2 regions of the Paenibacillus sp. genome follow, and region 1 is predicted to be linked to the other one. Evidence: riboswitches for the same ligand, from Rfam matches in the RefSeq annotation. Region 1 holds a riboswitch; the other holds the start of a gene.
What was found. Region 1 has a riboswitch for cyclic di-GMP ahead of VE009_RS02620 (helix-turn-helix transcriptional regulator). Riboswitches for the same ligand answer to the same signal wherever they lie in the genome.

Region 1 (11,535 bases):
CCAAAGCATATCGAAGGCGACGAAGCTGACCGGGTTCGTCCGCGCCGCCGCGTCGATTTTGTCCGCTTGCCGCAGCTGGAACCGGTCGTTGAGCGCTTCGAACGAAATGAGGCCGGTCTCCCCGTCGATCTGGGCGACCTCTCCGTCGAGAATGACGTCCTCCTCGATTCCTGCGAGCAGCTCGGGATATTTCGAAGTGACGTCGTTTTCCTTCCGAGTATATAAACGAATCTCCCCATCCGTTCGGGAGTAAATCATGCGGTGTCCGTCGATTTTGGGTTCGAAAATATGATCGGGGCTGTCGAAAGGCGCCTTGGCCGTTTCCAGCAGCATCGGGGAAATAAACATATGCATCACCTTGCTGCCATTATACCGCTAGCGGCCGCCGACGCGGGGTGGGAAGTAGAGGAAGAACGAGCCGGGAGCGAATAGCTAGATTCCTGCTTGCAAATGATATCCTTACATACTTAGGAGGTGGCATCGATGGGTACAGGTTCCCAGAGTTCCAACAACTTGATCGTTCCTCAAGCGAACCAAGCGCTCGAGCAGCTGAAGTACGAAGTCGCCCAAGAGCTTGGCATTCAAATCCCGCAAGACGGATACTACGGCTACATGGCTACGCGCGACACCGGCGCGATCGGCGGCCACATGGTTCGCCGCATGGTGCAAATCGCCGAAGAAACGTTGGCGCGCGGCGCGCGGTTTTAACTACAATTTTTACCCGTGAAATAGTAACGACCCCGTCGGATGCGATTCCGTCGGGGTCGTTTCGTTGGCGCTTGCGCCCGTTGTTCCGGAATTCCAACGAACGGGTCGGGAGATACTTTCAATGCGCCTGCACACCGCGAGGAAGGAGGGATTTCGTTGTCTCACGATACATCCCATAAACACGGCAAAAAGACGCGCCCCGGCAACAACCACGATTCGGCGGTTCCCGGATCGACCAGAGGAAAAAAGTAACGCGATCAATAAAGGAAGAGACGGGGGTCCCCGTCTCTTTCCTTTGGTCGTCGCGCCTGTTAGAACCTTGTCGTTGGTTCCGTTAATGCGATTCCGATAAATTTCGTCTGTACGATATACCGATCGGGAGCCGGGCCGATGAATCCGAACGGGTAACACGTCTGCAGCGTCAGCGTTTCGAAGTCGGTCGCGGCCAACACGCTCGTATCGGTGTCGGGAACGATTTGGAAACCGGTCGCCTCGTAAATATACGTTCCATAAGGCGTAGCGAATTCGATCGTGTCTCCTATCTTTAAATCTTTGAGCTTTATGAACACGGTATCTCGGTGTCCCGCCACGTACACGTGGCCGCCCTGGCCGGGAAGCGAGCTCTCCGGATAATGCCCGGCGCCTCGTTCCAATTCTCTCGCCTCCGTGCCGTGGATGATCGGAACGTCGACGTTCAGCGACGGGATGTGCAGGTCGCCGATTTTTTCGCCGATCTTCGGCTCGGGCGACCACAGCCCGTTCTGTCCCGGTACGTACTCGATCGCCGGAAAAAACCGGAGGAGAACGGTTTGTTTCATGTAGCTCCAGCCATGATAACTGAAAAGCGCCGCCCCTCCGACGATCATGACGGCCGGGATTACGATCGAGAAGAGGCGCCCCCACGTCCAGCGTTGTTTCTCAGCCACATTAACCATGTTGTTTCAACGCCCAGAGCTTCTGCTTAAAATATCGTCTCGCCGGACCGAAGGAGACGGTACCCAAGGCGGTCAGAACGATGCCGGCCAGCATCATGAGCATATGCGACGTCGCCGTATCGGGGAGACCGCCGAGCGTAATTTTGCTGCTCGGGGGCTTCGTATGGGACGTTCCGCTTCCGCCGCTGTCTGCCGGGCTGCCGTCATTTCCGCCGGGATCGTTATTGCTTGGAAACGGGAGGCCGTTTTCTGCTTCGTTGCCGCCGCTGCCTCCGCCAGTGTTATTGCCGCCATTGTTACCTCCGTTGTTGCTTCCGTTGTTATTGCCACCGTTGTTGCCACCGTTGTTGCCACCGTTATCGCCCCCATTGTTACCTCCGTTATTGCCACCGTTATTCCCCCCGTTGTTGCCTCCGTCATCTGGCGGCGGCGGTGGCGGCGGTGGCGGTGGCGGCGGTGGCGGTGGTGGCGGCGGCGGCGGCGGTGGTGGCGGCGGCGGTGGTGGCGGCGGCGGTGGCGGCTCAGCGTTGGAACCGCCGGTGAGCAAATTCGCGCCGATGCCGAGCAATCCGCTGCCGAACGCATTCCCGCCGCTCGTCAGCAGATTCAAGCCGAGGCCGGCTCCGGCGCCGGTTCCAGTCGCTTTGCCGTTGCCGCTCGACAACATATTGCCGGCCGCGCCGGCTAATCCGCCCGTTCCCGTCGCCTGGCTGCCGCTGGAAAGCACATTCGCACCTAGACCGGCCACCCCGTCGCTCGAGGAACCCGCCGCGCCGCTCGACCCGCTCGATAGTACGTTGCCGCCGATGCCAGCGAGCCCGCCGGTTCCGGTTCCTTGGCTGCTGCCGCTCGACAGAACGTTGCCGCCGACGCCTGCAGCCTCGCCCGTGCCCGAGCCTTGGCTGCTGCCGCTGGACAATACGTTGGCGCCGACTCCGGCAGTGCCGCCCGTGCCCGAGCCTTGGCTGCTGCCGCTGGACAATACGTTGGCGCTTCCGCCGACAAGGCTGCCGCTGCCGGATGCGCTGCTGCTGCCGCTCGAGAGAACGTTGGCGTTCACGTTCGCCGCCTTGCCGCTGCTGGAAGCGCTGCTGCTGCCGCTGGACAATACATCGGCGTCGACGCTTGCGGCTTTGCCGTTCCCGGGCAATTGGACATCCAACTTAACATTGTCACTGCCGGCCGAAGCGCCGTCTTCCTTAACCGACAATAGGTTGGCCCCGATGCCGACAAGATCGCCGTCGCCCGACGAGTCGTTATCGTCATCCTTCAACAAATTGACGTCGATGCCGGCTGCTTTGACGCTCTCCGCCGCCCCTCCCCGACTATCGGTTCCGACGACAGCGCTGACCGGCTCCGGCAACGAAGTCGGCGATCCTGCCATCGCCGATTGGGCGAATCCTCCGACAAAGAGCAAAGAAACCGCTCCCGCCTTCAACGCCTTCCCGGGCTTCCTCCTCATACTTCAACGCCTCCAATTCATAGGATCGACGTCAAACGAACGGTGCCGACCATTGACCGCTCTTTTCGAAGTGCAAAAAGAAAAATGCCGGCGAAAAACATCGCTGACGGCACGTTCGACAAAATCGGTTAAGATACATACCGTATCATTCTATGCACTAAATGTATCATCCTTCCACCTTTCTGTAAATGCATGCGACATGAAATTTTCGACAAAATTTTCATAAAGTTCTACTCCAATGATGCTAAGTCGCAATGAAAAGGGGAACCTTCGTCGTGCTTCTTTCTGCTTACTTCTAGTCCTGGAGATTCTATTTTTTTCCTCCTCGTTGCCACTTTTTTGGAACATGCTGTATGTTAAATAAAGGCAATATTTTCAAAAAGGGGAGAAACCCATGGAACAGAAGATCGTGATTGACGTTAGAACCTTATTGCAGCATTTAAATATACATAACGTATCTTGCGATCTCTTCTTGTCCAAACCGCATGACCAAACACAAAAAACGCCCGTAAACGGATCTGCTTTATGCAGCATGCTGGTGGAACAAGCGCTGCAGGAGCTGCCGGTTAAGGTCGTTTAGTTTACATATATCGTTAGTTAGACCCATAAAGACAAAACCACTCCTGACAAATGGGGAGTGGTTTTTGACAAAATTAGTTGTTCTTCAAGATCGAGTTAGCTTCTTGTTTCAGGAACTCCTCGGTCGAAATTACATTGGCATATACTCCGTTAAGTGCACTTACAAAGGCATAATGCACCTGATCAGCTGGCACGATCTTATCTCTATAAGGTAAGTCCCTTGTAGTACAAGCATCTTCAATAAGCGTACAACTAAAACCTAGCTCCATCGCAGCTCTGACTGTGGCATCGATACACATATGCGTCATCATACCAACAATCACTAGCTTGGTCACCTCAAGCCCCCTCAACTTTGCTTCTAAATCGGTCTGGAAGAAGCTGTTAGGTGTGCTTTTCGTGATCACCGTTTCGTGTTCCAGAGGTAGAACAGCTTCATTTATTTTGACTCCCTCTGTATTGGGAAGGAAGAATGTTGCCCCTTCGTGATTCGAGATATGCTGAACATGGAAGATATTGGGGTTGTTTTGTCTAAACCATTCAAGAATTTTACCTGCATGATCGGCTGCTTCTACTGGATTGCTTAATTCCATCCTTCCATTTGGAAAATAGTCATTTTGAATATCGACTATGATCAAAGCTACGCTCACTTTATTCACCTCATCAAAATATTTAGTTACAATAAAATCATAAATAATATTTTGATTTTGGACGATACTTTGGTGAAACACTTTTAAGTCAAATGATTTCATGGTGAAAGGATTTATATATATGCAACTTGATCATATTGATTTTTATATCCTCAAGCTATTATCCGAAAATTCGCGCATTCAATGGAAAGACTTAGGCGAAATAATCCATATGACTGGGCAAGCCGTAGGTAATCGTATTAAGAAACTTGAAGAAAGTGGTGTAATTAAAGCCTATTCTCTCATAATCGATGAAATGAAATTAGGTTTTTCTTATACAGCGTTTGTCATTATTCATATGAAAACAGCAGATCATGTTTCGTTTATTCGTTTTATTCATGATCGAAACGAGGTGGTTGAAGCTCACCGAATCTCAGGGGAAGGCTGTTACCACTTAAAAATAAAAGTTAAATCCCAAGATCAACTGAATTTTTTCCTTGATAAACTTCTCGATTACGGGAACTATAGTTTAAATCTGTCAATACAAGAGATCAAACAAGGCAATCCGTTGACTGCAGCATCGGAAGAATAGCATATTCTAAATCATCATCCGTTAAGCACTCAACCGAGTAAAATAAAAAGATCCCTTATGCAATAAGGGATCTTAGTGTCGTATGTATGGAGCGGGTGATGGGAATCGAACCCACGCTACCAGCTTGGGAAGCTGTGGCGTGGGTATTTCTTTGCCGATCTGAGAATTTAAAATTGCGGCTGTATCAGTAATTATTGCCGATAGCTCAGTTCACATTAAACCCGTGTTTATCATCAATATGAATTAACTTGCCCCATAATTGCCCCATGTTGCCCCCCCGAACTTCCACTGCGATCACCGTGGTCTTGAGAAATCCCAATATGAATGTGATCGAGGGAAACGCCGTATATTCTGCATAGTTCCAGAGCCTTGTCGTATTCCATTTTCCTATTATCCATTTCATAACGTAAAAGCGATTTCGTCGATATACCGACCAAGCTGGCCGCCTCCTCAAGCGATAGGCCCGCATTTTCTCTCGCAGCGCAAAGCGTTAATTTATACGACATCCTTGAAGTGCCTCCCGTTTACGTGCTGAAAAAGTATGTGTATAATTTTCCAATACAAATAAATTAAATAAGAGGTGTTAGATGGCGCTCCGGTTGAGGAGCCGCCTGCCTGAAATTCTCGATCAAACCGGAAAAACACAAGCCGCGTTGGCCGACTATTTAAACGTAACCGAGAGTTATATTTCTCAGGTTATAAATGGAAAGCGACAACTGTCTGTCATGAAGTTAAAATTAGCAGCGAGATTTTTAAACTGTTCGATGGACGATTTGATCGAGTTGATTGAAGATTAAAAGCAGGCGGTTGGGCTTAATAGCTCCTCCTCCGGACCAGACTTAAGCTATACGTTAAGTTGTTCTCATAGAAGTCCATTCACCTCGCCATTCGGCAGCTGGCTGGCATAGATCTCAGAAGTCACTTCTCGCTGTTTCCTTAGCCCCTTTAGCTTTGCGCCGCCGGCTTTCACCGGCTTTGCCATTTCGTTACATACAAATATAACACCTTTTTACATTTCTTTATATAGTTAATATTCCATATTTATCTATGTGGCTTGATCTAGGTGGCATTTCGAACAGGCTTCGGCAGCTTCGTGATGAACCGTGCGTACCCATCGGCGTTCTTAATCAGGTTGAGGGAATGGTACCGAGGCAGGTTGAGCAGGTCCTCCTCCTGGTACGGATACAGCTCACTCTGCAGCTCCGCATAGTTCTTCTTATCGCACCCGCTTATCAGCATGTAGGAAGCGTTGGCACTCCGGAGCTCGTCTCGGATGATGTTGATCTGGTTCAAATAGTGGCAGCTGATGATCGGCTTCAAGCTGAATTTTGCGAGCCGGCTTAGATTCTCCTTCAGCATCCGTTCCGTCGTGCGCACCTGGTACAATTCGTCGATGACCATGTTCACCTTCGTATGCTTCGAGCGGTCCGGGATCTGGTAGTCGCGGATCTGGAGCGCGAGTCGGAGCTTCGACATCCAGTAGGTGCAGATGACGTCCTTCTCGGCGTCCGTCGGGTAGGCGCGCTCCGGCATCCGGATGCAGATCAGTTGGTTCTTCTGGATCTCCTTTACGAGGTCGATATTGCCGGCCGTATCTTTCTGCAGCATCATCTCGAGGTACGTGTTCGCCTCGAGCTCGTTCATGCGGTCGATGATGCCGGATATAAGCGAATCCTTCGTTCCGGTCACGACGCCCTTCTTGTCGGTCTCATCGAGCTCGGCGAGACTCGCGGCATGCTTGCGGAGAAGCTCCGCCTGCGAGGCCGGCGCCGCATTGATTGCTACGGCGCGCGCCTCGTGGTCCTGCAGCACCTCGAATACGTCTCGGATAGCCCCACCGTTGATGAAGACGACGAGCGCAGCCGCCTGCAGATAACGCTTCATTTTTGGCGTCAGCGGCGCATCGTTTGTCGCGATCGCATTGACCAGCGTCTGCAGCTGCGTCGCCGACATCTTCGCGTTCTCGTATTGGCGGAGTGGATCCGCGCTGCGGCCGATCTCATTGTAGCCGAGCCCTTGCAGCTTCCGGAGATCCCCGCACTCGATGTTCAGAACTTTCTCCGGCGGGAACAGCGCGGCGATCTCGCTGCTGAGCTGGCAGTTCGAGATGAAGTCGAAGACGATCATGCACTCACCGTTTCGGATCGCGTCCGCGCCGAGGTTCCCGAGCAGCGTCGACTTGCCGGCGCGCGTCGGACCGATTAGCACCAGCGTCAGGTTCCGGTATTCCCGGTCCGTCGAGAGGTACGCCTTCTGCTCCTGGCCGCGGTACGTGTTCGTACCGATGCACATGACGCCATGCCGCAAATCCTCCGGCACTTCCGTCTCCTGCGTCTCCACCCGCTCAATCCCTGCAAAACGCTCAAGCACCTCGCGCCCCGGCAGAGCGATGAAGTTCTGCGCCTCCTGGTCTCCGATCTTGTTCCGCTCTGCATGCAGCGTGTAGTCCGTGAAGTGGAACGTACGTCGGTACGGCTTATACGCGAGCCTGTTGTCCTCCGAGATCGTGTCAAAGCTCTGCGCCAGGCTGCGCGCCGCGTTCCGCTGCCGGAGACCGTCGGCACTCTCGCTGAGGACCACGATTTCCGTGTTCAGGATCGTCGCGCCGGCTTTCCGCTGCGTAGACTCGCTGATAGCCTTGCCGCCGTTCAGGCGCTCGATCAGCCCCTCCAGTAGGTTCGTACGCGTCTCTTTTGCTTTCTTTCCGGTGAACACCTCGCCCATCTCCGACAGCAGCGTGTTGGCCACCGAAAGCGCCATCTTGGCCGCGTAGCCGAGGCCCGCCTTGTTACGGTCGACCGGCATGTGACGGTTCACCTTGTCGATCGTATGGCGGTACGTGGCGCGCCAGGAGAACTGGGAGCCGGGCAGGAAGTTATAGAACACCGCAGCCTTGTCACCCTCCTCGAGGAGCTCAACAACGTTCAGGTTGCTCAGCAGCAGGTCGTTGTTGCGGCGGTCCGTCGCCAGGCTGAGGGCGTCCTCCTTCTCGTAATGCAGCTGCAGCTTCGTCGCGCCTACGCCGAACTCCGGCAGTGCGTCTACCTCCTCGATCGTGACGCCGGTCCAGACGTCTGTGATCTTCTCTCGCAGAAAACTGAGGTGCTGGCGCGGAACGATGAAATAGAACTCGATGCGCTGCCGCTCCATGTAGACGTAATAGCTGACCTTGGCCGGCGCCGTCACGCTGTACCGTGTACCGAGCAAAAACTCGCGGCCGAGCACCTTGATGAGCTTCTCCTCCTCCCGCTTCACGTTCTCAAGTATGTTCTTGTATAGCGTAGCGATTGCCCGGGCGATTTTGTGCGTGGCTTGGTTCCGAATCGAATTATTTGGTTTGAGTCTTAGAAAAGCATACTCCGGGCGGACGACTTGCAGCACGTTGCGGATCGGGACGGACTTCATGCTGCAACACCTCTCACGAAAAATCGGACCAATACATACACGGTGAATAGGATCCCGCTCCAGCGGTACCCATCTTTGAGCCCAACGACCCCGAGGACGATGCCCAACCCGCATCCAATCAGTGTGATCGGGTAGATCGCGTCGACGAGAAGGTTCCCCGTCGCGGCCAGCCAGTCAACGATCTGCTCCTGAATGTGGCCCCTCACTGCGGCTTTCGCCTCGCCGACCGTGCTGCCGAGTGCCCGCTCCGCGAGACCCCTGATCGGTGCGGTAAGCGCCGAGCCCACGCCACCCCCGCTAAACTTGTCGACCGTCTCCGCCATCGGCGTCGGATCGATCCACTCTCCACCCCGCATCATGGCAAAGTGCAGGTGCGGCCCGGTCGAGTGGCCAGTGTTCCCGCTGAAGCCGAGCAGCTCGCCGACGCGGATCCGCTCCCCGTCGTGGACGGTCACTTTATCCATGTGGCCGTACACGATCCTCGTTCCGTCGTCCAGGCGGAGAATGACGCCCTTTCCGATGTTCTCGGCGCCGTAGTCGACCACGCGCTCGACGACGCCGTCTGCAACGCTGTGCAGCTCCGTGCCGCGCGGCATGGCGAGGTCGATGCCGGTGTGCACCCGGCCGTCGCGGACCTCTTCGAGGGTGCCGTAGGGCGACGTGAGACGAAACTTCATAGGCATGCCGTGTCCCTCCTTACACCTCGAAGATCCCCTCGACCTGTTCCAGACACCAGGGCAGCCCGAGCAGAATGACGTAAACCAGCAGATACCCAAGGAAATTCTTGCGCGCCGAGATCATATCTCCCTGAACCATGTTCGTCACCGTGTCCAATCCCCCTTTGAACACGATCACCCATTTGCCGATCCCAACCAGCGGCCGGTAAATCGCCTCGGCCTTTGCGTCGATCGCATCCTGTGTCGTCGGAGCGAATGCCGACACCGCGTCGGCCGCGAAGCTCAGGTCGGCGCCCGCCAGGCACAGCGTCGCCGTGACGCCGGCGACCCGGTAAACGATCTTGTTCCGGTCGAAGTGTTCGACGATGATCTCGACCGTCGTCTTCGGCTTCCATTCGCCCCGGACGAACTCACGGAACGGGATTACCTCCGTACGTGCCATAGCTCTCACCTCGATTGATTATTGGGCCGGAAGACGGCCGACTTGCCTGCGACCGGGATTGGCCGTGGCTGTTGTGCGACGATCGGCTGCTCTACAATTTGGATGGTTTTCTTCGTCCGAATCCCGAGCATGTAGCGTAAGCCATCCCTGACCATTTCCGAGAGCTCGCCGGCGCTAATTCCGGCCGTCGCTTGCCGCAGGTCCGCGTCGCGGTTCTTCCTCAGCCGCGCCTCGATCTTCTCCCTTTCTTTGCCCGACATTCGCATCACCCTCCGTCTGACGGTTGTGATACATGTGTATGACTAATTGATTGTCCATGTTTCGGAGTTTTTGAATAATTTTTCATAGAGTTGTCCACCCTATTGCTAGAAAAGCATGGGGAGGTTGGACTTATGTTCGGATTGGGTAAACCGCGGACCCGGCTCGGTAAATTTATCGACGCGGACGCGGAGCTTTCGCAGGAGCTGGTAGCAAAGAAAAGCGGAGTCAGTCGGGATGGGATCTCGGACCTTTGCGATGGTCGGAAGAACATCAGACCTGGGGAGAAGACGCAGGTGAAAATTATCGGAGCTCTGCGGAGAATGGGATATAACGTAAACCCGGATGATTTCTGGCCATAAAAAAATCCGCAAGACAGAGCGTCTGACGGACGGGCGCTTTATGGCGTCCGACAAATGTCGTACAGCGAGTTTTCCAGGGTCTTGAGCGTTGCCACCGCTGATCGCGTTCAGGCAACGCTTTATGATCCCTATATGCATACGAACGCCGGCGAGGAAATATGCCGAAAATGAAACCTTTCCCGGTCGCCATCCGTAGGTGTATACTACCATTGGTTACCTACAAAGGGGAGGAAATTGGATCTTATGAAAAAATGGGGAATTGTTACTCTTGTAGCGCTAACGGCAATCGTTTCGGCATCTGCCGCAAGCGCAGCCACCAAACTCACGCTCATCGTTAACGGCAAGGTATCCGCAGCCGAAACAAAACTGATCGACGGAGTGACATACGTTCCGCTCCGATCTGCAGCGGAGTTACTTGGCGCGGAAGTGAATTTCGACCCTGTGACGAACACGATTACGATCACTGGTAAGAATGCGACGACAACGTCCCCAGCCTCTAGTGCAAAATCATTTAACGTCGACGTAACCTTACAAAGCGGTCCTATGGTAATGAAAATTTCCAAGGTTACACTAGATCCGGCTTACAAGTACGACGATCATTATGAGCCCGTAAATGCAGTTCTCCTTGAAATGACGATTGAAAACACTTCTAACAATACGGTCACCTGGTACCCCGGCGGCGAAATCGTGACCGACACTAAGGAGCAAATAACCGGCCTTACATACGATACGATGAGCGGAGAATACAAAGGCAAAGTCGTCCGTAAAGGAACGTATTTCTATGAGGCGAAAGGAAACGTGCTGGATATAAAAAGCCTCAATCTGTTTGTAGAACCTGCATACGATGCGAACTATAATGACCTGAGTGAAGATGTTGTCACTGAAATAATCCTCGAATAAAAATAAAAAATCCCCCGCCAGCCAATACGGCCAGCGGGGGTTTCGACTCTCTAGGAGGTTCGTATAGCTTGCCTCTAAAAAGGCTATTTATTCCCTTTTCTTCACCGTATTTTTCACTCCGGAGTAGGCCCCGATCGCTGACAGGCCCATCACCAGACCGACGAGAACAGCCTGACGCGGGTCGTTCGGCGCGACGTAGATAAACCCTCCGGCGAGCCCGAGTAGGAGCGCCACACCCGGCAGTAGACGCGGTCTGACGCCGAACCTTTGGATGACACCGACCAATGCGACAATCAACGGGATGAGTGCAATATCGTACGCTTGGAAGTCCATGGCTACTTCGTCTCCTTTTTCGTAATATCGACCGTCGGATCATCCCACTCGACGTGGGCTCCGAACATCTCCGCAATCACGCGCGCCGGCAGATAAGACACGTTGTTAATCAGGTATCCGTCTCCGACGCGCTGGCCGTTCACGGCGGCGCCAATACGCCGCTGGATAGCCGGTAACGGCTTTGCGTTCCAGTTCAGGAAATCCGGCTCCATAACGTTCACGTCGAGACGCCCGTTGTACGGCAGGCCGTCGTTGC
Region 2 (11,535 bases), on a different contig from region 1:
CAGCTCTTCGATTTTCTTCTTCTTCTGGCTTGTGACGCCGCCGATGATCAGGTTCTGATTCGCTGTCAGACGGAAGTCGCCGGTGTGCACCTTCGCGATTTCGCGCAGCCCCGTCATGAGCGGATAGCCTTCCTCGTCCTTCACGCGGCCGTTTTGGATGAACAACGTGAAATGCCACTTGCCGTCGCTGCCTTTCACCCAGCCGTACCGGTCGCCGTTATGGTCGAAATGGTACGGACGCGCGTCCTCGAGCTGCCAGCCGAGCCGCGCGTGCAGCTCGCCGATCAGCCATTCGATGCCGCGATCGTCGATCGTATACTTGAAGCGCGCGTGCTTGCGCACCGAACGGTCGCCGTAGTCGCGCTGAATCGTAACGATTTTCTCCGCCACGTCGACGATTTGCTCCGGCTTGATGAAGCCGATGACGCGCGCGAGCTGCGGGTACGTCTTCGTGTCGCCGTGCGTCATGCCCATGCCGCCGCCGACAGCGACGTTGAAGCCGACCAGCTTGCCGTTCTCGACGATCGCGATAAAGCCGAGATCCTGCGAGAACACGTCGACGTCGTTGGACGGAGGAACGGCGATGCCGATCTTGAACTTCCGCGGCAAGTAAACCGGGCCGTAAATCGGCTCTTGCTCCTCGCCGTCGCGGCTGTCGAACACCTTTTCTTCGTCGAGCCAAATTTCGTGATACGCTCTCGTTCGCGGGTCGAGGTGATTGCTCACCTGCTTCGCCCATTCGTATACTTCCTCATGAACCTCGGATTGGTACGGGTTCGGGTTGGCCATGACGTTCCGGTTGACGTCGCCGCACGCGGCGAGCGTGCTCAGCAGCGCCTCGTTCACTTCTTTGATCGTCGCCTTCATGTTCCACTTCAGCACGCCGTGCAGCTGGAACGATTGGCGCGTCGTCAGACGGATCGTGCCGTTCGCGTATTTTTGCGCGATGCGGTCCATCATGAGCCATTGGTCCGGCGTCACGACGCCGCCCGCCGCGCGCACGCGCAGCATGAACTGGTACGCGGGCTCGAGCTTTTGCTTCTTCCGTTCGTTGCGCAAGTCCCGGTCGTCCTGCATGTAGCTGCCGTGGAACTTCATCAGACGGTTGTCGTCTTCGGGGATGGATCCGGTAATGCGATCCTCCAGCGTCTGCGCCAGCGTGCCCCGCAAGTAATTGCTTCGCCGTTTAATATCTTCGACGTCGCTGTGCGGCGCGCTGTTCGGCGAGAGCAGGTTATTTTCTGACATGGTGCGTCTCTCTCCTCTCGGGTCGTTCAAACTTCGCTATTAATAAACGTCGCGCTGATAGCGCTTGTCCTGCTGCATCCGCTTCAAATATTCGAGCGCTTCGTCCGAGCTGAAGCCGCCTTCCTGCTCCAAAATCGTCGCGAGCGCGGCATGAACGTCGTGCGCCATCCGCTTCTCGTCGCCGCAGACGTACACGACGGCGCCTTCTTGAAGCCATTTGTACAGCTCGCGGCTCTTCTCCAGCATCCGGTGCTGGACGTACACTTTCTGTTCTTGGTCGCGGGAGAACGCAACGTCCATATTCGTCAGCACGCCTGCTTTCAGCCAGCGCTGCCATTCGGTTTGGTACAAGAAGTCCGTCGAGAAGCGGCGGTCGCCGAAGAACAGCCACGACTTGCCCGAGGCGCCGATTTCTTCGCGCTCCTCGAGGAACGCCCGGAACGGCGCGACGCCCGTGCCCGGCCCGATCATGATGATCGGCGTCGCCGGGTCGGCCGGCAGCTTGAAGTTCGGGTTGTGGTGCACGTATACCGGCAGCGTATCGCCCGGCTCGACGCGGTCCGCGAGGAACGTCGAGCAAACGCCGTATCGGTTGCGGCCGTGCGACTCGTAACGAACCGAACGGACCGTCAAATGCACTTCGTCCGGATGCGCCTTCTGGCTGCTCGAAATCGAGTATTGGCGCGCGGGAAGCTTGCGAAGAATCGAGACGAATTCTTTCGCGGGCACGCCTTTCAAGCCGTAGTCTTGAACGAGATCGAGCAGATCGCGGCCATACGCGTACGCGCGCAAGTCCTGCTCGCGGCCCGCAGCCGTCAGCTCCGCGAGACCGCTGTTCCCGGTCAGCTTCGCCGCTTGTTCGAGCAGCGGTTTCGTCAGCACCGTTATTTCATAGTGACGCGTCAGCGCTTCGCGGAGCGGAGCCGTTTCGCCGCCCTTCGGCAGCGGAACCGCCTCTTCGGCGTTCCAGCCGAACGCTTCGATCAGTTCCTCGACGAGGCGAGGATGGTTTTGCGGATAGACGGCCAAGCTGTCGCCGGGTTCGTACGTCAAGTTGGAGCCTTCGAGCGACAACTCGACGTGGCGCGTTTCTTGGTCCGAGCCGCGGCCGTTCAAATTGAGGTTCTCGAGCACTTCGGCTTGGAACGGGTTCGTCCGGGAATATTCCGATTCCCCGGCCGCCGCGCCTAACGCGGGAGCCGCCGCGGCGGCGGATGCGCCGCCGCCTGCCGTCGCTTCGTTCAGCGCGGCGGACACTTGCGCCATCCATTGCGCGGCCGGTTCGTCGAAATCGACGTCGCAGTCGACGCGAGGCGAGAGACGCTTCCCGCCGAGCTCTTCCAGGCGCTGGTCGAAGTCTTTGCCGACTTTGCAGAAAAACTCGTACGACGTATCGCCGAGCGCGAGCACGGAGAAGTTCAGCCCTTCGAGCTTAGGAGCCCGCTTGCCGTGCAGGAACTCGTAGAACGGGATCGCGTTGTCCGGCGGATCGCCTTCGCCTTGCGTGCTGACGACGATGAGCAGGTTTTGAATTTTCTTCAAATCGCCCGTCTTGAAGTCGCCCATGGACGAGAGCGTCACCTCGAAGCCTTGTTCCTTCAGCTTCGCGGCCGTCTTCTTGGCGAGTCCTTGGCTGTTGCCGGTTTGCGAGCCGAACAGGATCGTCACTTCTTTGGGAACGGCCGGGGCGATCGCCGCCGGCGCCGCAGCCGCCGGAGCGCCAGCCGCGGCAGGAGCTCCCGCGCCTTGAAGCGCGGCCAAATATCCGCCGAGCCAATTCCGCTGCGCTTCCGTCAGCGTGGGCAGCAATCGATTCAGGAGCTCGACCTGCTCCTGAGTAAATGGACTATTCGTAACTTGAAGTACCAACCGAACACACCTCGCCACTTTTCGTCTGTAATTCCGAGTAATTTGATTCCATTAATTTTTTCCTCTATTGAACCTATCATAGGTAGCGGCAGCATGCAATGAAAAGGACTTTATAGGAACTATCAATATTACTAATAAAGCAGTACGGTATGTACAAGGAAAGGTTGGCTCAATTCGGTCGGAGTTATCCGCGGCCGACGACGGAGAGCGATGCATACGAAAACGGCGGCCCGGTTCGCGCATGGTCCCGGCCGCCGCACTCATCCGTTTTCGGAGTCAAACGCGACCCGGCTTTTGCCGCGCCGCTTCGCCGGAAGGTCAACCTCCCCGCCGGACCGTCGCTTGCTCGAGCAGCCGTTCGAACGCTTTCGCCTCGATCGGCCGGCTCAAATAATATCCCTGCGCCTCGTCGCAATCCGATTGCTCGAGCATGTGAAGATGCACCTTCGTCTCGACCCCCTCGGCCACGACCCTTCTTCCCAGGTGATGAACGATCGTAATGACCGATTGGACGATCGAAGCATGGAATGCGTCTTGGTGCATGTTTTGAATGAACGACTTGTCGATCTTCAGGAAATCGAACGGCAGCAGGCGCAAATAATTCAAGGACGAATACCCCGTGCCGAAATCGTCCAACGAAATCGTGACGCCCAGCTCCTTGACGCGCTTCAGCTTCACGATGGAGGACTCCAAATCGAGCATCGGAACGCTTTCCGTGATTTCGAGGTTCAAGCATGACGGCGGCAGCCCGGTTTCGTCCAACGTTTTTTTGATCTGTTCGACGAAATTGTTTTGTAAAAATTGTTTGACGGACAAGTTTACCGAAATGTTGAAGCGGTGCCCCTCGTCGTGCCACTGTTTCGTCTGGCGGCAGGCGGTGCGAAGCACCCATTCGCCGATCGGTAAAATGAGCCCCGTCTCTTCCGCGAAAGGAATGAACTGGTCCGGCGGCACGATGCCCCGCTCCGGATGGTTCCACCGAACGAGCGCCTCGGCGCCGACGATGCGCCCCTCCTGCAGATCGTATTTCGGCTGATAGACGAGATACAGCTCGTCCAGCGCAATCGCTTTGCGCAGTTCTTTGCTAAGGTTCATTTTGATACTATTGGCGCGATCGGTTTCCTCGCTGAAGAACGAGTAAGCGTTCCCCCCGCTTTCCTTGGCTTCGTACAAAGCCGCGTCCGCATGCTGAATAAGCGATTCGACGTCAGCGCTGTCCCCCGGAAACAAGCTGATGCCGACGCTCGGCGTAACGAACAGCTCGTGCCCTTCGATCAAATACGGCTCCGACAGCTTCCGGATCAACTCCAGCGCCTTCGCCTCCGCCTGCGCGCGATCCGAGCCCGGCAAATAGGCCGTAAATTCGTCGCCGCCCTGCCTCGAGACGATGCCGCAGGCGCAAACCTTCAATCGCCGGCTCACCTCGTTCAACAAATGATCGCCGATGCGATGGCCGAGCGTATCGTTGATCCATTTGAACCGGTCCAAATCGATGAAAAACATCGCTCCGTTCGGCTCCTTCAACCTCTCTTCGACCAATTGGCGGAACCGCACCCGGTTCGGAAGTCCCGTCAACGCGTCGTGGTACGCCATATATTCGATCAGCTGTTCGCTCTTTTTCCGTTTGGTGATATCCCGCACGATCAAGAGCGTCGCAGGCTCGCCGTTATAGTCCAAGCGTGTGCCGATCAGCTCCGCATGGAACGTGGAGCCGTCCAGACGCCTAAGCACGAATTCCTGCGGTTCTTTGGAGTCTCCGGCCTCATGAATCTGCCGTTCGAATCCCCTGGCGCGCTCCAGATCTTCGGGAGCGACAAAATGCGCAATCGTCACGTCGTCGTGCTTGCCGCCGGCCCCCGCGCCGAACACCTCGATCGCCGCCCGGTTCCAAAACAGCAGCTTGCCGTCGCGATGCACGATGATCGGGTCCGGAGACAGCTCGACCAGCTTCCTGTGACGCGCTTCGCTGTCGATCAACTCCTGCTGCGTTTGCTTAAATTCCGTAATATCTTTGGCGATGCCGAACACGCCTCGAATTTCGCCGTTAATGTAAATCGGCAAATTTTTTACGGATAAGGTCATATAGGTCGTTTTGTGCTTGGGGATGCACCGCAGCTCGTACTGGCGGTACTCTCCTCTGGCGGCAGCCTGGAAATGTTCCCAAACATGCGCTAAATCGTCTGGATGCACGAACGGCGCGAACGAACGGCCCGCAATCTCCGCTTCCGAATAACCCAGCATTTCTTGGATCGTTTCGTTAAAGCTGAGAAAATGTCCTTCCAAATCGAGCGAATATACGCCGTCCGGGTTATGGTCGAACAACGATTTATATCGCTGCTCGCTCTCCTGCAGCTCCCGCTCCGCCTGCCGCAGCGGCGTGACGTCTTTCGCGATCGCGAATACGCCCACGATGCCGCCGTCGACGACGACCGGCAAGTTCGTTACGTTCATAATGAAATAATCGTTCCGCAGCTTATGCCAAATGCGGACCTCGTAATTGACGCTTTCCCCTCGGTAGACGCGCTCCAGCATGGACAGCACCAAGTTCACGTCGTCCGGATGGCAAAACGGCAGGATGGAACGTCCGAGCAGTTCTTCCTTCGTATAACCGGAGATTTCCGTTGTGCGTTTGTTATACGTCAAGATTTTGCCTTCCGGATCGAAGGAAAAGACGGCGTCCGGGTTCCTTTCGAACAACGATCGGTACCGCTGCTCGCTCACTTCGAGCTCCTTCTCCGCGCGCACCTTGTCCGTAATATCTTTCGCGATGCCATACATGCCGACGATTTCCCCGTTCACGTAGATCGGCATCGTCGTTATTTTCATAAACGCGACGGATTGGTCCGAGATGCGAAGCACGCGGATTTGAAAATCGCCGACATCCCCGTTCATGACCCTATGAAACTGCTCGACCGCGACCGGCAAATCTTCGGGATGCACGAGGCGAGCGAATTCGATGCCGACGAGCTCCTTCGGATCCATCCCGGCGATGTTGCCCCCTTGCGGGTTGACGCCGACGAATTTGCCTTCCGGGTCGATTTCGAAGACGGCGTCGGGGTTGCGGTCGTACAATGACTTATACCGCTGCTCGTCGATCGCAAGCTGCCGCTCCCGCTCCATTTGCTCGGCGATGTCCCGGTATATGCCCCCGAACGCGATCAGCCGCCCTTCCGCATCCGGCACGGCGAACAGCGACAGCGATACATCGACCTCCGTTCCGTCGCGGCGAAGTCTCTTGGTGACGAAATTGGCGGTCGGCCGGCCCGAACAAGCCTTGGCGAGCAATTCGGCGGAATCGGAACGCTCGGGTTCCGGAACGAACGGGATGCGAAAGACATTGCGCTCAATCAGCTCCTCCTTCGACCAGCCGAACATGCGGACGAAGCCTTCGTTCACGTGAAGAATGTTCGATTCGGGATCCGTGATCAACACCGCGTCGCTCATGTTGTCCATGAACGATTCCATGAAGCGGCGATGGCTCTCAATGACGTTTTCCTGCTTAACCCGTTCGGTGATATCTTTGACGGTAATAATGATCATCGCGGATCCGTCATCCTTCACCAAAGGATGATAAGTAATTTCGTATTGCATGCTCCCTTTCGGCGTCGAAACTTCCCGCTGATACGTCATCGGCTTGCGGCTTCGAACCGACTCGCGATACGAGTGAATAAGCTCGTCGGCAAGTTCCGGCGGGAACATGTCGGCGATCCGCCGGCCGATATCTTCTTCTTTGAAAAATCCGACCTCGGTCGAAGCCGGATTGCAAGCGACCAAGCGGCAATCCCCGCCGTCTTCGACGGCAACGACGGCAATCGGGTCGGCGATACCCCGAAAAACGTTCTGCAACAGCTCTTCGTTTGGGGACACGCCTCTCACCTCCACATCAAATACGGCTGCTCCTCATTTCGGCCGCCGTCGGATCGCGTTCCTCCATCGCGGCGGCTTGGCGTTACGTGTCGCGTTGACGCGCTGCAGCCCCATAGCTTTGCGTCCTTGTCTTTCGACAAGTTTGCCCTGAAACCAACGAATCCATTTGACGTTTTTTGCTTTTCCCGATTTCTGTCGATTCCGCTGACGAACACTCTCGTCGAACGCCGGCTAGCGAGGTTTTCCAAGCTTATCAGAATCGTCAACGTTCGACAATTTGAATTAAAGCGCTTTAATTTTTATAAAAAATAAAATACCCGGCGAGGTCGCCGGGATTCGGTCTTGTCTTATAATCTCCCGCGGCGCCGCTTCGCCTCGAGCAGCCGGCTCATCCGATCTGTCCCGGCTTCCGGACTCGACGGATCGGCGGCTGGCGCGGGGGGTGCGGGCGGCGGCGCGGGAGCAGGGTGCGCGGGCGCTTGCGCCTTCGGCGATGCGGGCGCCGACGGATGCGCGGCCCGCGAAGGCTGCTCTGGGCGGGCGGCGCGCTCCGCCGACAATTTGCGCCGCAGCCGCTCCGCCGCCGTCGCGGCCCCGGGCTGTTCCGTCGGCGGGACCGCTTCGCCGCGCGCGCTCCGCCGCGGCATGAAGCGGCGCAGCGCGGTCCGCGTGAGCTGCAGCCGCCGGAGCGCGATATCCGCGACCCACAGGAGGAGCGCTGCGGCAAGCAGCTCGCGATGTAGACCGGCGACGCGAAGCTTCGGCTCTGTCGGAGCCGCGAACGCGTCCTCCGGCCGCTCGAAATCGAGCACCCGCCCGCCGGTCAGCTCTGCGATTTGTACGAGCGCCTCGGTGCCGTCTCGGCCGCCGATGCGGTATTCCGGCGAATACGGGACGACGAAGCCGGCGACCGCCGCCGCGGACGTCGGTCCCTCCTCCGTCCCGCCGCCGGATCGCTCGATCCGCGCCAAGTACGCGCCCGGCTGCAGCAGCTCCGCTCGACCGGCGTACTCGCCCGGGGCCGTCGGCTCCAGCTCCACCTGGCGTACGTTCATCGCTTCGTCCGTCACCGTCGCGACTAAATTTCCAAACTCCGCGCGATCGGCGTCGCCGACGCGGACGCGAATGTCCGCTTCGTTCCCGGAAATTTTCGTTTCGACCTCCATCGGGGCCGCGCCGAACGCCGGGAACGTCCACTTGACGATGCCGGCGAACGTCTCGGGGAACCGATCCCAGCTCACCCAATCGGGCGCCCATTTCCCGGCGGCGTCGCTCGTCCATGCGACGGCCTTGCCCGCGCCGAATTGCCAACGCGCGAGCAGCGGGTCCGGCTCGGGGCTTGCGAGCGCCACTTCCGCCGTCTCCTTCGGCGTCGTCGCGACGTACGCCCGCACCTCGGGAAGGCCGCCCGCGAACAGCGGCTGCCAATCCGGCGCCTGCGCGGCGGCGGGGACGAACGGGCGGTCGACGACATACGTTCGCGAGATCAGCACCGCCTCGCGGCTGAAGATGGCCGGAACGGTCGATTGATCGTTCGTAAAATAATACCGACCTTGCGCCAGCCCTGCGAGCCGCTCGAGCAGCCGCTGGTCCGCGTCGTTGCCGATCGCCACCGTCGAGAGCGTGACGCCGGCCTCGACCATTTGCTCCGCCAGCGCCTCGTAGCTCTGGTTCGACGCCGACTGGCCGTCCGTAAGCAAAATGATATGTTTGCGCTGCGCGTCGATGTCCTTCGCCTTCGCGAACGCTTCCGCCACCGCGGGGTAAATGTCCGTGCCGCCGTCCGCCGCGATCGAACCGATCCGTTCGATGACGTCGTCCTTCTCCGTCAGCGGCTGCGGCTCGACGACCCACCACGGGGCGGAGTCGAACGCGAGCACCCCGATCGTGTCGCGCTCGCGCAGCAGCTCCGCGGTGCGCGCCGCCGCTTCCTGCGCCAGCTCGAGCTTGCCGTCCGACATGCTGCCGGATTTGTCGATGACGAGCATAAGCGCAAGCGACGGCATCTCCCGTTTGCCCCGCAAATCCATGTATACCGGGAGCGCGCGTTCGATCGGGGTCTGGAAATAGCCGCCTAGCCCATAGCTTTGTTCGCCGCCGATCATGACGAGGCCGACCCCGTAATCGCGAACCGCCTGCTCGATCAATTGCATCCTCCGTTCGGACAGGCGAGTCGCCGGCACGCCTACGAGCACGATCGAATCGTACGCGGCGTAATCGATCAACTCGAGCGGCAGCAACTCCGGCGCAACGAGCTCGTAGGGGATAAGGCTTGCGTCGAGCGCGTTCGCGACGTTCGCCGCCTCTCCCTCGCTCCCTTCGACGAGCAGCGCTCTCGGAGGGCCTTCGACCCGGCTGAAGCCGTACGCCGCGTTGTTGGCGGACACTTGGTCGAGCTCGGCGTACAGCTCCGCCCGATACCGATGCAGCCCTTCTTCGAACGCGATGCCCTGCAGGACGAACCGGTTCGCGCCGGGCGTCAGCTCGATCGATCGGCTCGCGATTTCGCGGTTGTCCTCGTAAATACGAAGCACCGCTTCGCCCGCGAACGTGCTCTCGATATCCGCTTCGACCGCGTACCGCTCGCCCTTGTACAGCCGTTCGGGAAGGCGCAGCGCCTCGACGGCGGCGTCGCTCCGCTGCGCGGAAGCGAGCGGCACGACGTCCACCGGGACGCCTCGATCGCGAAGCAGCCGCGCCTGCGCGGCCGCGTCGCCGACGTTCTCCTTCCCGTCGGAGAGGAGCACGATGCGGGGGGACGCGTCTTCGGGCAGCAGCGCGCCCGCCAGTCGAAGCGCCTCGTCCAATCGCGTATATCGCCCGTCGATCTCGCCGCCGAACGCGAACCGCTCTATCGCCGCTTCGCTCGCTTGCCGCTCGACGGACGCGTTCGCCCCCGCGGAGACGACGCCTGCCGCGTCGTCGGCTTCCTTCGCGGTCGACGCGGCCTGAATCCAAGCCGCGAGCGCGTCGTCCCGCGCGACGCTGTCCGAGCGGTCGGCGACGAACACGACCGCCTGCCGCTCGATCGCCGCGACCGTCTGCAGTCCGGCGAGCGCGAGAACGAGCAGCAGGACGACCGCCCCGCGCACCGCGAGGACGGCCTTCCGGCGGCGCCCGTCCATGCGAGCGGTCGACTTCCATACCCAATACAAATATAAGGCAGCCGGAAGCAGCAGCAGCAAATAGAGCGGCGTCTCAAGTCGTAGTCCCACGCCGGTACACCCCCCATTCCCAGACGACGGCGGCGAGCGCCAGCAGCGCGGCCCAGCGCCACATCGGCACCGCCGTCCGCGGTTCCTCGCTCTCGGCGCCGCCCGCTTCCGCGGACTCGCCGCGCGCGAACGCGCCGTCGAAGCCGGAGGGCGCCGATTCGCGCGGATCGCTCACGACATCGAGCCAACGCGCCGCGAGCACTCGACCCGATTCGTCGGTCTCGACGAGGCGGTACAGCCCTGGCTCGGCCGGGGCGGTTTGCCCTTCGGCCGGCTTCCCGTCCGCGAGCTCCGCCCGGATCGGTTCCCCGGCCGGGTCCCCCCGCTCCCAGCGGGCATCCGCCGCGAGCTGCGCGAACGCGATCGACAGCCGTTCGCCGGCGACGGCTCTTCCGAGACTCCCGCTATGCGACGCGGTCAACCAATCGAGCGCGCCGAGCACGAACACCGGAAACTCGGTGCGAAGCGGCCAATCCGACCCCTCCAGCGCGAACGTCACGGTCAGCCGCGGCACTCCCGCTTCCTCCCCGGCGATCAGCAGCGGGACGCCCTCCCGGGAAGCGACGATCGGTTTGCCCGGGGGCGCGCCCACCGGCTCGTATACGGCGGCCACATGCGTATCCGCGAACGACAAATACCGGGTTGCGGGATGCGTCTCGACCGTATACGGACCGGCTGGCGCCGCGCGTTCCCGGCCCTCGTAGCCGAAACGGATGAACAGCGCCGGCGTCGTTTCAGCCATCTCCCGCCACGCTTCCGACGGCGTCCAAGCCTCCGGTTCGACGTCGATGACGATCGCGTCCATCGCGTTTTCGTTCCGGTACGACGCCGCCCACGCGTCCGCCGCATCCGGAGCGACCAGCGTCACCTCCGCGCCGGCGAGCCGGAGCGCCTTCTCCAAGAACATATTGCCGTCGCCGACGACGAGCACGCGCTTCGGGCGCTGCTCCGCGAGGAACGCGTAGGACGCGTCGTCCGCCGCGAACGCATCGCCGGCATCTACGGTCAATTTGTACCACTCGGCCGGCGGCAGCCCTTCGAAGTAGACGGGCGCTGCGCCGCCCGGACGCGCCTCGATCCGCTTCTCCGCGGCGAGCCGTCCGTCGGCGAACACCGCGGCGCGAACAGCGGCCGGCGATTCGCCCCAATAGCGAATCGAAGCGGCGGCCGAGACGGCGCCGTCCGCCGCGTTACGTTTGACGCCGAAGTGCGACACCGCCGCGTTCCCCGCGCCGTTCGCCGTCTCCGGCTCGACTACCGCGACGGGCGACGCGAAGACCAGGTCAGAAACCACTTCCGGCACCTGTCCGTCCGTAAACCATCGAATCGCCGCGTC

Region 2: another riboswitch for cyclic di-GMP. It lies ahead of VE009_RS18240 (PAS domain S-box protein); the one in region 1 lies ahead of VE009_RS02620 (helix-turn-helix transcriptional regulator).

Annotation. Positions count from the first base shown of each region.
Region 1 is NZ_DASQNA010000007.1:330,614-342,148, forward strand. It holds gene VE009_RS02585 (RNA ligase family protein) at 1-348, opposite strand, end outside; gene VE009_RS02590 (alpha/beta-type small acid-soluble spore protein) at 484-708, shown strand; gene VE009_RS02595 (sortase) at 1,020-1,643, opposite strand; gene VE009_RS02600 (hypothetical protein) at 1,636-3,105, opposite strand; gene VE009_RS02605 (hypothetical protein) at 3,500-3,685, shown strand; gene VE009_RS02610 (cysteine hydrolase family protein) at 3,759-4,331, opposite strand; gene VE009_RS02615 (Lrp/AsnC family transcriptional regulator) at 4,453-4,902, shown strand; gene VE009_RS02620 (helix-turn-helix transcriptional regulator) at 5,136-5,408, opposite strand; gene VE009_RS02625 (helix-turn-helix transcriptional regulator) at 5,490-5,699, shown strand; cyclic di-GMP riboswitch class I at 5,790-5,892, opposite strand; gene VE009_RS02630 (hypothetical protein) at 5,962-8,307, opposite strand; gene VE009_RS02635 (M23 family metallopeptidase) at 8,304-8,990, opposite strand; gene VE009_RS02640 (hypothetical protein) at 9,004-9,426, opposite strand; gene VE009_RS02645 (hypothetical protein) at 9,432-9,686, opposite strand; gene VE009_RS02650 (stalk domain-containing protein) at 10,290-10,946, shown strand; gene VE009_RS02655 (hypothetical protein) at 11,034-11,279, opposite strand; gene VE009_RS02660 (GH25 family lysozyme) at 11,282-11,535, opposite strand, start outside.
Region 2 is NZ_DASQNA010000033.1:157,520-169,054, reverse strand. It holds gene cysI (assimilatory sulfite reductase (NADPH) hemoprotein subunit) at 1-1,248, opposite strand, end outside; gene VE009_RS18245 (assimilatory sulfite reductase (NADPH) flavoprotein subunit) at 1,288-3,117, opposite strand; gene VE009_RS18240 (PAS domain S-box protein) at 3,436-6,984, opposite strand; cyclic di-GMP riboswitch class I at 7,052-7,141, opposite strand; gene VE009_RS18235 (VWA domain-containing protein) at 7,332-10,199, opposite strand; gene VE009_RS18230 (VWA domain-containing protein) at 10,183-11,535, opposite strand, start outside.